DNA from 2 places in the Chitinophaga sp. G7 BAM 1005 genome. Region 1 is predicted to be linked to the other one. Evidence: riboswitches for the same ligand, from Rfam matches in the RefSeq annotation. Region 1 holds a riboswitch; the other holds the start of a gene.
What was found. Region 1 has a riboswitch for S-adenosylmethionine ahead of ACMXI2_RS03275 (trans-sulfuration enzyme family protein). Riboswitches for the same ligand answer to the same signal wherever they lie in the genome.
Positions count from the first base shown of each region.

Region 2: it holds a riboswitch for S-adenosylmethionine, as region 1 does, so the genes downstream of both, ACMXI2_RS10035 (trans-sulfuration enzyme family protein) here and ACMXI2_RS03275 (trans-sulfuration enzyme family protein) in region 1, are expected to answer to the same signal.

Region 1 covers NZ_CP181478.1:820,031-825,660, reverse strand. The annotation lists gene lipA (lipoyl synthase) at 1-226, opposite strand, end outside; gene ACMXI2_RS03290 (hypothetical protein) at 263-1,093, opposite strand; gene ACMXI2_RS03285 (OsmC family protein) at 1,260-1,667, shown strand; gene ACMXI2_RS03280 (DUF2851 family protein) at 1,903-3,186, opposite strand; SAM riboswitch class I at 3,314-3,433, shown strand; gene ACMXI2_RS03275 (trans-sulfuration enzyme family protein) at 3,619-4,797, shown strand; gene ACMXI2_RS03270 (homoserine dehydrogenase) at 4,895-5,630, shown strand, end outside.
Region 2 covers NZ_CP181478.1:2,494,269-2,499,898, reverse strand. The annotation lists gene ACMXI2_RS10050 (sulfite exporter TauE/SafE family protein) at 190-1,149, shown strand; gene ACMXI2_RS10045 (NirD/YgiW/YdeI family stress tolerance protein) at 1,159-1,485, opposite strand; gene ACMXI2_RS10040 (dicarboxylate/amino acid:cation symporter) at 1,585-2,796, shown strand; gene ACMXI2_RS10035 (trans-sulfuration enzyme family protein) at 2,747-3,925, opposite strand; SAM riboswitch class I at 4,076-4,189, opposite strand; gene ACMXI2_RS10030 (NAD-dependent epimerase/dehydratase family protein) at 4,265-5,209, opposite strand; gene ACMXI2_RS10025 (YdcF family protein) at 5,262-5,630, opposite strand, start outside.

The DNA of each region.
Region 1 (5,630 bases):
GGGTACAGATATTTCCCAGGATCATGAAAGTAGCGGTACCGGCGCCCCAGCACTCGCCCATATTGGGACAGTTACCACTTTCGCAGATCGTATGTAATTTATGGGTATCTACCAGGTTTCTAACCTGTTTATAGTTCTCGCCTATGGGTAATTTAACGCGCAGCCAGTCTGGCTTTTTTACTCTTGTTGTAGCCGGTTCGGCGGCTATTACGGGTAGTTCTTGCATCGCTTATTCCTTTCTTTAGAAGAGCAAAGTTAATACTTATCTCTTATTCCAGCGCTTCCCGAATTGGATGCTGACATATGCATTAAAAAAGAACTGTTTATTTTGGTCAACGCCATCCACTGCCACCATAATAGGGATCTTTTTGGTGTAGTATTCACCGTTTACTCCTATTTCCAGGGCGCTCACTACCTCGTTAAAGTGGGCCCAGTCGAACCGCATGCCCAATTTGGCGTGTAAACCCGGTACCACACTAAGATTGCTCCAGCCTTTTCCAAAACCGCCGGCGCCGTTGATCTGTTCCTTGTGCAGGAATAGGTCCGCCGTTTCCGGGGTGTATTTGATATCCACATTCTCGCCGTTTTCATTCTGCACATTCAGGTAATAAGGTTTCACCAGCCCCAGGGATACGCCGCCGTAATAGATAGCGTCTACTTCTACCCCGTTTTTATTGGCTTTGCCGCCGATCAGGTACCGCTGACCCACACCCAGCTTAGCCTGGTAGAAATTATTCTGTTTACCATATATAAAAGGACGCTGGGTAAAAGCGTAACCGCTGCTGATCTTTACTTCCTTGTTACTTTTCTTCTCTCCAAACTCAAACTGGAAATAATTCACTTTTTTCCTCGTTTTCCGGTATCCCAGTTCCGCAAAGCCAGACCATCCGTCGGTATTCAACCGGGCTCCCGCAGAAAAGTCGCGCTGGAAAACATTTTCCCCCTCTTCCTGTTCACGGAAAATGGAGATCTTCTTCAGCTTACGCTGTTCCTTGTCACTTTTCTTCGTGCTTTGCTGCTGCCGTGAGGTAGATTGCGCAAATAAGCCGCCGGATATTGTTGCTAAAAACAGGATTAAGTATATTTTTTTCACAGTGGGCTATTATTATAATAAATAAACGCTTGAACAAAGGTATTGTTATGTATATATTACAAACGTAGCTAATTTTTTTTTAGTTTACCAGGGCCTTCACTGCCAGGGGATACACTTATAATAAAAATACATTTAATTTTACGGATTGATCATTTAAAAAGATATCATGCAAACAGCATCTATTATCTATACCGGCGAACTTCGTACAACCGCCACCCATCTGCAATCAGGCACTGTTATCGATACCGATGCACCTGTTGATAACCGGGGCAGGGGAGAAAGATTTTCCCCTACTGATCTGGTGGCCACCGCCCTCGGTTCCTGCATGCTCAGCATCATGGGCATCAAGGCGCTGGATAATAACTGGGCTATTGAAGGCACCAAAGTAAGCGTTCAGAAAATAATGGGGTCGGATCCCCGCCGTATTACCGGCGTAACCATCGTGTTTGATTTCCCCGCAGGCCACACCCTCGGTGAAAAGGAAAAAACTATCCTGGAAAGAGCGGCACTCACCTGCCCTGTGGCAAAGAGCGTGCATCCGGATATTGTACAGGATGTGACTTTTAACTGGTAGTACCGCCTTCGGCGGTTGTAAATTGTCTTGGAGCAGGATTACGCTGATTATACTGATTAGCTTGATTTTTACTTTCTGGATTTTTAGATTTTAAAAAGATTAGGGGAGATAAAAGTGGATATATCCGCTTCTATCTCCCCTAATCTTTTTAAAATCCAAAATAATCAAATCCCTAAATCAGTATAATCAGCGTAATCCTGCTCCAAGACAATTTAAAATTGCCGAAGGCGATCCCTTACCCGCCCGCGAGGATCTTCACTCCTATCGCACATTGCAGGCACTTTTTCTCGTCACAGTAGTGTTGCTTCAGCTGCAATAATGCCTGTGATTCCATCGCGCTTTCCTGCGTAACGCCCAACTGGCTCCAGCTGCCGGTGATGTGGTTCTTTTCCGGCGGTAGCTGTTGCAGGAAATGCAAAGCCTTTTCCTGGTAATATTTCCCGTGCTTATCCTGTCCGTACAGGAACAGCAAAGGCAACACGGTGTTGATCAGGATGCCCTGCACGGCCTGTTTCCCCGGCCGCTGCGTACGGTTTACGGGATGCCCGAAACGGTAATGCGTATGCCAGTACGCCGATGGCTGTACGAAGAACAACTGTTCCAGCGCCGTTATGTCGGGGGCGTCCAGGATCCGGGAAAAAAGATGAGGGGATTGCTGCAAAAGCGCCGCGAAGGTAGCCAGTCGCATGGTAGGGAAGGCGGCAGGCCGCATCCGCAGCCAGTTCCATTGATGGCCAGCCATAGGGCTTAGCCGGAACTTGTGTTGCAGGTGCCCATAAACATCCTGTAACTGTAACGCATATCCGTCTGTTTGCGGCGCTTCCAGCATCCCGGCCTGACCGAACAGCAGGGCCTCCAGCTGGAGCAGCAGGTGCCGGTACCGCATCAGCATTTTATAGGGCAGCGACTGCGCCACCTGCAGGAACGACAGGGCATTTACGGGCGTGCCATAGCTTTGCGCCACCGCCCAGTAACACACTTCTTCCCAGTTGTAACGATTGTGCTGCAGCCACGCCCGCAGGCTGCCGATCTTACTTTCCCAGCGCTCCGCCAGCAACCGTTCTTTCCAGCTGAGCCAGATGAGTGGCGGCACCTGGGAGGCATGCGGCGCGCATGGTACAAAGGGCGACAACCGCCGCAGTTCCTCATACCGCTGCAGGAGCAGTTTGGGAATATGCTGCTGCAGTTCCAGGCAGGGCGCCTCCCTGATCCCCACAGCGGGCATGTCATGTACAAACACCACGTGCAGGATGATACGCCCGTATTGGGGATTGTGCTGGTGCCCATGCCGGAACCAGTCGGATGTACGCAGGTGCAACTCCACCTGGCCTACCCACAGGGTAGCTCCGATCCTGATTTTTGCGGCCGAAAAATCCGGCCCGCCATTGTGGTTATGAATACCGGGAAACACCACCTGTACTGATTCTCCGCCGGTAGTAGTCAGATGATCCTGCTTAAATAGCCGGAATGCCCAGATGTGCTGGAACAGCTCTTCTGAGAGCAACGGGTTAACAAACATAAGAGATATGGTTGGGTACAAAATAATATCATCCAAAGGTAATAAAACATCGATTAATAAATAAATTCCAATTCCAATTTGGAAATCTGCTCAAAGTGATATTACCTTTGCGCCAGTTCTTACACATCACTTATCCAGAAAGGCGGAGGGACTTGGCCCTGCGATGCCTTAGCAACCTTTCCTGATTATTATGATCAGGAAAAAGGTGCTAATTCCTGCCCCGGTGCAAATCGGGGAAAGATAAGTTGGCAGAGATAATACTTCACAGATATATATAACTTTCTAAAGGAGCTCTTCCAACAATCGGGAGAGCTTTTTTTATGCCCCCTCCCCACCCCTTTCATGGATTTGTTGTTGTTTAAGTTGATCTTTAATGATATCGTTGCAGTTGGCAATTGTGCACATTGAACATCATTAAAAATAATTTATAACATGAAAACAGCTACACAACTGATTCACAGCATACCGGTAGACGAACTGACAGGCGCCATTTCTGTGCCTATCTATCAAACGTCCACTTTCGTGCAGGAATCGCCCGGCATCAATAAAGGCTTTGAGTTTTCGCGGGCAAACAACCCCACGAGAAAAGTGCTGGAAGACCTTATCTGCAACCTGGAAGAAGGGTTTGCCGGATTTGCGTTTGCCAGTGGCATGTCGGCCATAGATGCGGTGCTGAAGCTGTTAAAAACCGGCGATGAAATCATGGCCGTGGAAGACACTTACGGTGGCATCTTCCAGATCTTTAACCACATGTTTGAACGCTTTGGTATCAAAGTGAATTTTGTAGATACCAGCAATCTCGATAAAGTACTGGCCGCCATCACGCCCAATACAAAGATCATCTGGCTGGAATCCCCTACCAATCCTACTTTGCGCGTTTCTGATATTAAATCTATCAGCAAAATCGCCAAACAACATAATATCCTGCTGGCAGTAGACAATACCTTCAGCACACCATTACTGCAACAGCCGCTAACGCTGGGCGCCGACCTGGTGATCCACAGCGCTTCCAAATACCTTGCAGGACACTGTGATGTTATTGCCGGCCTCGTAGTAGTAAACTCAAAAACACTGGCAGACCAGATCCGGTATAACCAGAATATTTCCGGTAGTATACTCAGCCCGTTTGAAGCATGGCTCACCATACGCGGTATTGAAACATTATACCTGCGCCTGGAAAAACAATGCAGCAACGCCAATGCCATCGCCAACTGGCTGGCCGCACATCCCGCAGTGGATAAAGTATTTTATCCCGGACTGGCCACACATAAAAACCATCATATTGCCCGTAAACAACAAAAAAATTACGGCGCACTGGTCAGCTTTTCCCTGAAAAGCGACAATATCAAAAATGCGATCCGTATCGTAAACGCCACCAAATTATTTAAGCTGGCAGAAAGCTTCGGCGGCGTGAAAAGCATGCTGGCCCATCCGGCCACCATGACGCATCGTACCATTCCGGAAGAATTCCGGAGAAAAACAGGTCTGCAGGACTCCTGCATCCGTTTATCAGTAGGCATCGAAGATGCCGATGACCTGATCAACGACCTGAAACAGGCGCTGGATAAATTAAATCATCCGGCCGGCAAGCAAATTACTGTTTTACAATAAGCCGCTGGCGGTTAGCATATCCCTTTCAATGTTCAGAACCTGATCATCTCTGCACAGCGAAAGACTGACTACTACGGCTGAAAGCTCAAAAAAAAGTATGGAAAACAAGATCATCAATTTAGGCATTTTCGGATTCGGCGTCGTAGGACAAGGACTCTATGAAGTTTTGAACAGAACAAAAGGTATTAATGCACGGATCAAAAAAATCTGTATTAAAGACCCTAATAAATCAAGACCTATCGATAGCAGTTACTTTACGACAGATAAAAATGAAATCCTCGAAGATCCTACCATTGACGTAGTAGTAGAACTGATCAATGACACCGAAGCAGCTTTTGAAATAGTGAGCAAAGCGCTCCGCAACGGTAAAGCCGTAGTAAGCGCCAGCAAACGTATGATCGCTGAAAACCTGCCCGCGCTATACCAGCTGCAGGCAGAAAACAAAGTGCCATTCCTGTATGAAGCGTCCAGCTGTGCAAGTATTCCCATTATCCGCAACCTGGAAGAATATTATGACAACGACCTGCTCAATGCCGTGGAAGGTATCTGTAACGGATCTACGAATTATATTCTTACTAAAATATTTGAAGAGAATCTCAGCTTTGCCACTGCCCTGCAACAGGCCCAGGACCTGGGGTTCGCGGAAACAGATCCTACTCTCGACATCGAAGGATATGATCCGAAATTCAAAATAGTGATCCTGCTGCTGCACGCATTCGGCACCTTTGTGAAACCGGAAGAAGTATTCAACTTCGGGATCCATCACCTCAATGATTTTGATATACAGTTTGCCAAACAGAGAAACTGTACCATCAAACTGATTGCACAATGCC
Region 2 (5,630 bases), 1.7 Mb from region 1:
CAACCTCAAATATAGGTAAATCAATTTTTATACGTTCGGGTATTTTGAGGAATTACCCTTTATAAATTAAAATTTAGGGAGATATATCACTGACCTGACCTTTCTTCTATGCAATTTTTTCCAATCAGTCTACTAATTTCATAGAGTTTATGTATTTTGTGGAGAATTAAGGCTGCACATTAATAAAAAATGGAGAAAGAACTTACTACCCTTGCTGCACCCGCAGCTACGAGCACAGATGAATCAAATGCTGCAACGCCGCAGGAAAGCGTCAACTATAGAAAACAGCGCTGGATTTATGGCATAGCAGGCATCCTCATACTAGGTGTTATCCTGGGTGTGGCGTGGTGGCAATCGCCCGATTTCCGTACCTATATGGAAGACGTACCTCCTACTTTTTACTATTTCCTGGTAGCCGGGTTTATTTTCGCTATGATCGACGGCGCCATTGGTATGTCTTATGGCATTACTTCTACTACCTTTTCACTGTCGATGGGTATTCCACCTGCGTCAGCGAGTACGGCGGTACATATTTCCGAAATCCTCAGCTGCGGCATTGCCGGCTGGATGCATATGCGGATGGGAAATGTCAATAAAACACTGTTTAAACTGCTGATATTACCGGGTATTGCCGGAGCCGTGATAGGCGCTTACCTGTTGTCCTCGCTGGAACATTACGCACAATACACCAAGCCGGTAGTATCGCTTTACACCCTGATCCTCGGCTCGGTGATCCTGATGAGAGCTATTAACGCGCAGCGTAAAAAACACGTGGCTAAAAAAATAAAAAGAATAGGTCTGCTGGGCTTCGGCGGTGGATTTATAGACGCCATCGGCGGCGGGGGCTGGGGTTCTATCGTATTATCTTCCCTGATTGCCGGCGGCAGACATCCCCGTTTTTCGCTGGGCACAGTAAAGGCTACCCGCTTTTTTATCGCCATGCTCAGCTCCCTCACTTTTGTAACCGTGTTGTATCATGTACACTGGGATGCCGTACTCGGCCTCGTGATAGGCAGCGCCATCGCTTCTCCCATTGCGGCAAAAGTATCCAATAAAATTTCTGCTAAAACTATTATGGTGGCAGTGGCGGTAATTGTGATCCTGGCAAGTATGAGGAGCATCTGCATGTTTGTGCTCAAAATCATATAGTCGTGGCCGTTAATCATTGCTCACCCGCTGGTTTACCTTTAATGTAATAGGCTTGTTGATTTCATATTCCACCAAAGCTTTAATGGTGATCACCTCCCGATCACTGAAAGGCCGCTGCGGAAGGAACTTAGGGTCTATATCCACCTGGATTTCAGCGGTCCGGTCTTCAAAAAGATAGTTATTACCACGGAGCTTTTTAGTCACGTAGCCGGTCACCCTAACAGTGATGCTGTCGTTGTGCAGTTGCCGGGCGTTGCGCATCACCTCTCCAATGGTGTAAGTCCTTTCCTGGAGAGCGAACAGGGGAAGCAACAAACATAGCATCCAGCTTTTCATGATAAATATATTGGTTTGCTAACACCATAAACAATAATCATGACAGATTGTTCACCGAACAGATACATTTGGTTATCTTGTAAATCATAAACTTCAGGTATGGGATTCCTCAAAACGTACAGCAGTATGTTCTGGTTACTGGCAGGCATCATCGCCGGCAGTATTGCAGGGCTTATATTTGGTGAGCGTGTAGCTATTATCAAACCATTGGGCGATGTTTTTCTGAACCTGTTGTTTACGGCCATTATACCGTTGGTATTCTTTGCCATCTCCTCTGCCATTGCCAACATAGAAGCGGGGCATAAGCTGGGCCGTATCCTCAGCGTAATGTCGCTGGTATTCCTGGGCACCATTCTCATCTCTGCCTTTCTTACGATTGTAGCCGTCTGGATCTTTCCTATCCATCAGCAGGTAATCCTCACAAAGGAGGTGAACCTGGAACAACCAGGTAACTGGGGAGAACAGCTGGTACGACTGCTCACCGTGAATGAATTTTACGAGTTGCTGTCACGTAAAAATATGCTGCCGTTCCTCATCTTCTCCGGGCTTGTTGGTTTTGCCGCCATGCGTACCGGTGAAAAAGGCGCTGCTTTCCGCGGCTTTCTGCAATCGGGTAACGAGGTGATGAAAGATATCCTGACGCTCATCATGAAATTAGGCCCTGTCGGACTGGGCGCCTACTTCGCTTACCAGGTGGGCACTGTAGGGCCACAATTGTTTGGCGCCTACGCGCACTCCCTCGGTATTTATTATGGTTTTGGCATCGTGTATTTTATCGTTGGCTTCAGCGCGTATGCATTTGTTGCCGGTGGTATACCAGGTATAAAAATTTTCTGGAAGAATAATATTATCCCCACCCTTACTGCAGTTGGTACCGGCAGCAGCATCGCTACTATTCCGGCTAATCTCCAGGCGGTAGAACGGATGGGCGTACCACGCGATATCGGTAATGTGGTAGTGCCACTGGGCGCTACGCTGCATAAAGACGGCTCCAGCATTTCTTCCATCATAAAAATGGCGGTGGTATTTGCCATGTTCGGAAGGGGCTTCGATGGTGTAGCAGTAATTTTAATGGCACTAGGCGTTACCGTTATAGCCAGCATCGTGGAAGGCGGTATTCCTAATGGCGGCTACATCGGCGAGCTGCTGGTGATGAGCATTTACGGCTTCCCCATAGAAGCGCTCCCGCCGCTGATGATTATAGGCACGCTGGTAGATCCGCTGGCTACGATCCTCAATGCAACGGGAGACAATGTAGCCGCTATGCTGACAACACGTTTTCTGCGAGGGCGGGCGCCGGCAGTTTCGTAAACGCCTGTTCCAGGTCGGCCAGCAAGTCGGCTGTTTCTTCCAGTCCTACGGATAAACGGATCAGGCTATCGCTCACGCCTGCTGCCCTTCTCTTTTCTGCAGGAATGGATTTATGGGTCATGGCTGCGGGGTGACACAACAAACTTTTGATACCGCCCAGGCTTTCGGCCAGTTTAAAATAATGTGTGGATGTAACAAAAGCAGTTGCTGCTTCCGCCCTGTCGTCTTTCAATGTAAAAGATATAATCCCGCCAAACCCTTTACTCTGTTGCTTTGCCAGCTCATGTCCCGGATGTGATGGCAGTCCCGGGTAAAACACTTTATCCACTGCCGGATGTTTCTCCAGGTATTCTGCCAGCGCCTGCGCATTAATACCATGCTGCTTAATACGCAGATGTAATGTTTCAATACCACGTATCAGCAGGAAGCTGTCGAACGGCGAAAGAATAGCGCCGCAGGCATTCTGATAAAATTTGATCTCCTCTCCCAGTTGTAATGTTTTAGCCACTACTACGCCTGCAATCAGATCGCTGTGGCCACCCAGGTATTTGGTAGCGCTGTGGATCACCAGGTCGGCGCCCAGCTGCAGTGGCTTTTGCAACACAGGGGAGGCAAAGGTATTATCTACACAAAACAAACAGTTATGTGCTTTTGCAATGCGGCCAATGGCGGCAATGTCTGAAATCTTCAACGTTGGATTAGTAGGCGTTTCCAGCCAGATCAGGCGCGTGGCCGGTGTAATGGTATTGAACACCGCCTGTGTATCGGAAGTATCCACATAGTTTACTTTGATGCCAAACTTCTCATATACTTTATTGAATAACCGGAACGCGCCTCCGTAAATATCATCTACCGCCACAATTTCATCACCCGATTTCAGGAGTTTTATCACGGCGTCAATCACTGCCAGACCGCTGGCAAAGGCAGATGCGGTAGCGCCGCCTTCCAGCTTCGCAATGATCTTTTCTGCGGTTTCGCGGGTAGGATTATTGGAGCGGGCGTAATCGTATCCTTTATTTAGGCCGGGCGCGTCCTGTACAAAAGTAGAGGTTTGATAAATAGGCACGGCAATAGCGCCTGTTTGCGGATCTACGGGAATAGAATGGATCAGTTCAGTGATAGTGCTCATCTTTGTTTGATTTTTAGTTTGATGAAAATTGATTAAACAGGTCCGTTAAATGAGCATATCAAAAAGGTGGGAGCATAAAAAAAACTCACCTGGGAGCCAGATGAGTTTTCTTATTATCGGAAGAATAATATAAAGTAAAACTATTGATCTGACTTATCTTTCCTGGTTCGTAAACCGGGATGGATGCAGCACCTTTCACTGTTTGCACAGTGATGGTTGCTAAGGTATCGTCGGGCCATGTCCCTCCTCCTTTCTTGATAAGCTATTTAAAGAACTGGTGCAAAGATAAGGCAGAAAAAATAACTTCCAAATTTATTTTCCTACAAAATCAGTAGACTATTATTTATGTGCGAGTGTTAAGCGGATGCCTTCTTCATAAGAAGTAGGTTTCACTTTAAAGTGCTGCTCAAACTTTGTAGCGTCGAAAATATAAGGATGGTTATTCTGGTACAGCATTTCCTTTATTTCCCGGATTGTGGTATCAAACAGCCCGGAGAGGGTAAGCATAAAGCCCCCCAGCTTCATATATTTAGGCTTCACGCCCATTTGAGTAGCAATAATATTTATGTACCCGTTGCCATCGGGCGCCGGGTTGGCGGTGGGGAGATGCCACACCTGGTTCCAGGAAGTATCGTCCTGGGAAAGCAGGTACAATCCTTTGGCGGCATCTTGTGTGAAGGTGTAGCTGTGTGTCTGATCGTCTTTTCCGAGCCACATGGCATTGCTGTTTTTCCTGAACTTATCGATGACCAGCAGGTTGAGGAAACCGGTTTTATCGGCGCCGGGTCCGTAGAAGTCGGCTGCCCTTGCAATGGTGGCGGTGAGGTTACCGGCCTTCACCTCGTTCATCAGCTGGGTGGCAATAGCCGCGCGGACTGTTCCTTTTTTACTGGACGGATGATACGGCGTATCTTCTTTCATCGGGCCGTTTACTAACCCGTAAGAATATACGTTATCAAAGAAGATAAGTTTTGCACCGGCTTCTTTGCAGGCATTAATTACATTGGTCATAATCCTGGGCCACGCATCGGACCATACCTTGATATCATATTTGAGACCGGCAGTAAGAAATACCACGGCGCTGCCTTTCACGGCTTTCTTTGTTTGCGCGGCATCCGTAATATCGGCCGGTACCAGGTCGGTAATGCCTTCAATGGATTTAGGCGAGCGGCTCACGAGACGTACCGGTTTGTTGTGGCGCACCAGTTCGGCAGCCAGTTCATTGGCAATAATACCTCCTGCACCGAGGATTGTATATAAGGGCTGGATAGAAGAGTCAGACATAAAATGAGGATGTGTTTATATGATGACGAATGAGTGAACAGAATATTTTATTTCAGGGGTCTAACGGATCAAAAACATTGACCTGCAGCGACCGGAGGTCCGGCAGGAACGACAAAAAGTAAAGGTCCGCTTGTTTGATATCTGCCGCAGGCATGTATCCCAGCTCTGTTGTACAGCGTTGGGTAAACATCGGGCTGTTCACATAGGCGACGTGCATAGCATCAGATACGCACATCATCCTTTTATTGGCCGGTATACCGCTCCGCCACACAATCCTCACAGCATTACGCACGTTGGTAGTGGTGTGGCGGGCATAAGGGTCTACCATTACTGCCGAGGCCGGGATCTTTAACTCATTTACCAGGTATTTCCTCATTTCCACCGCTTCGGAATATTGGGTGCCCACGGGCCTTACATGCCC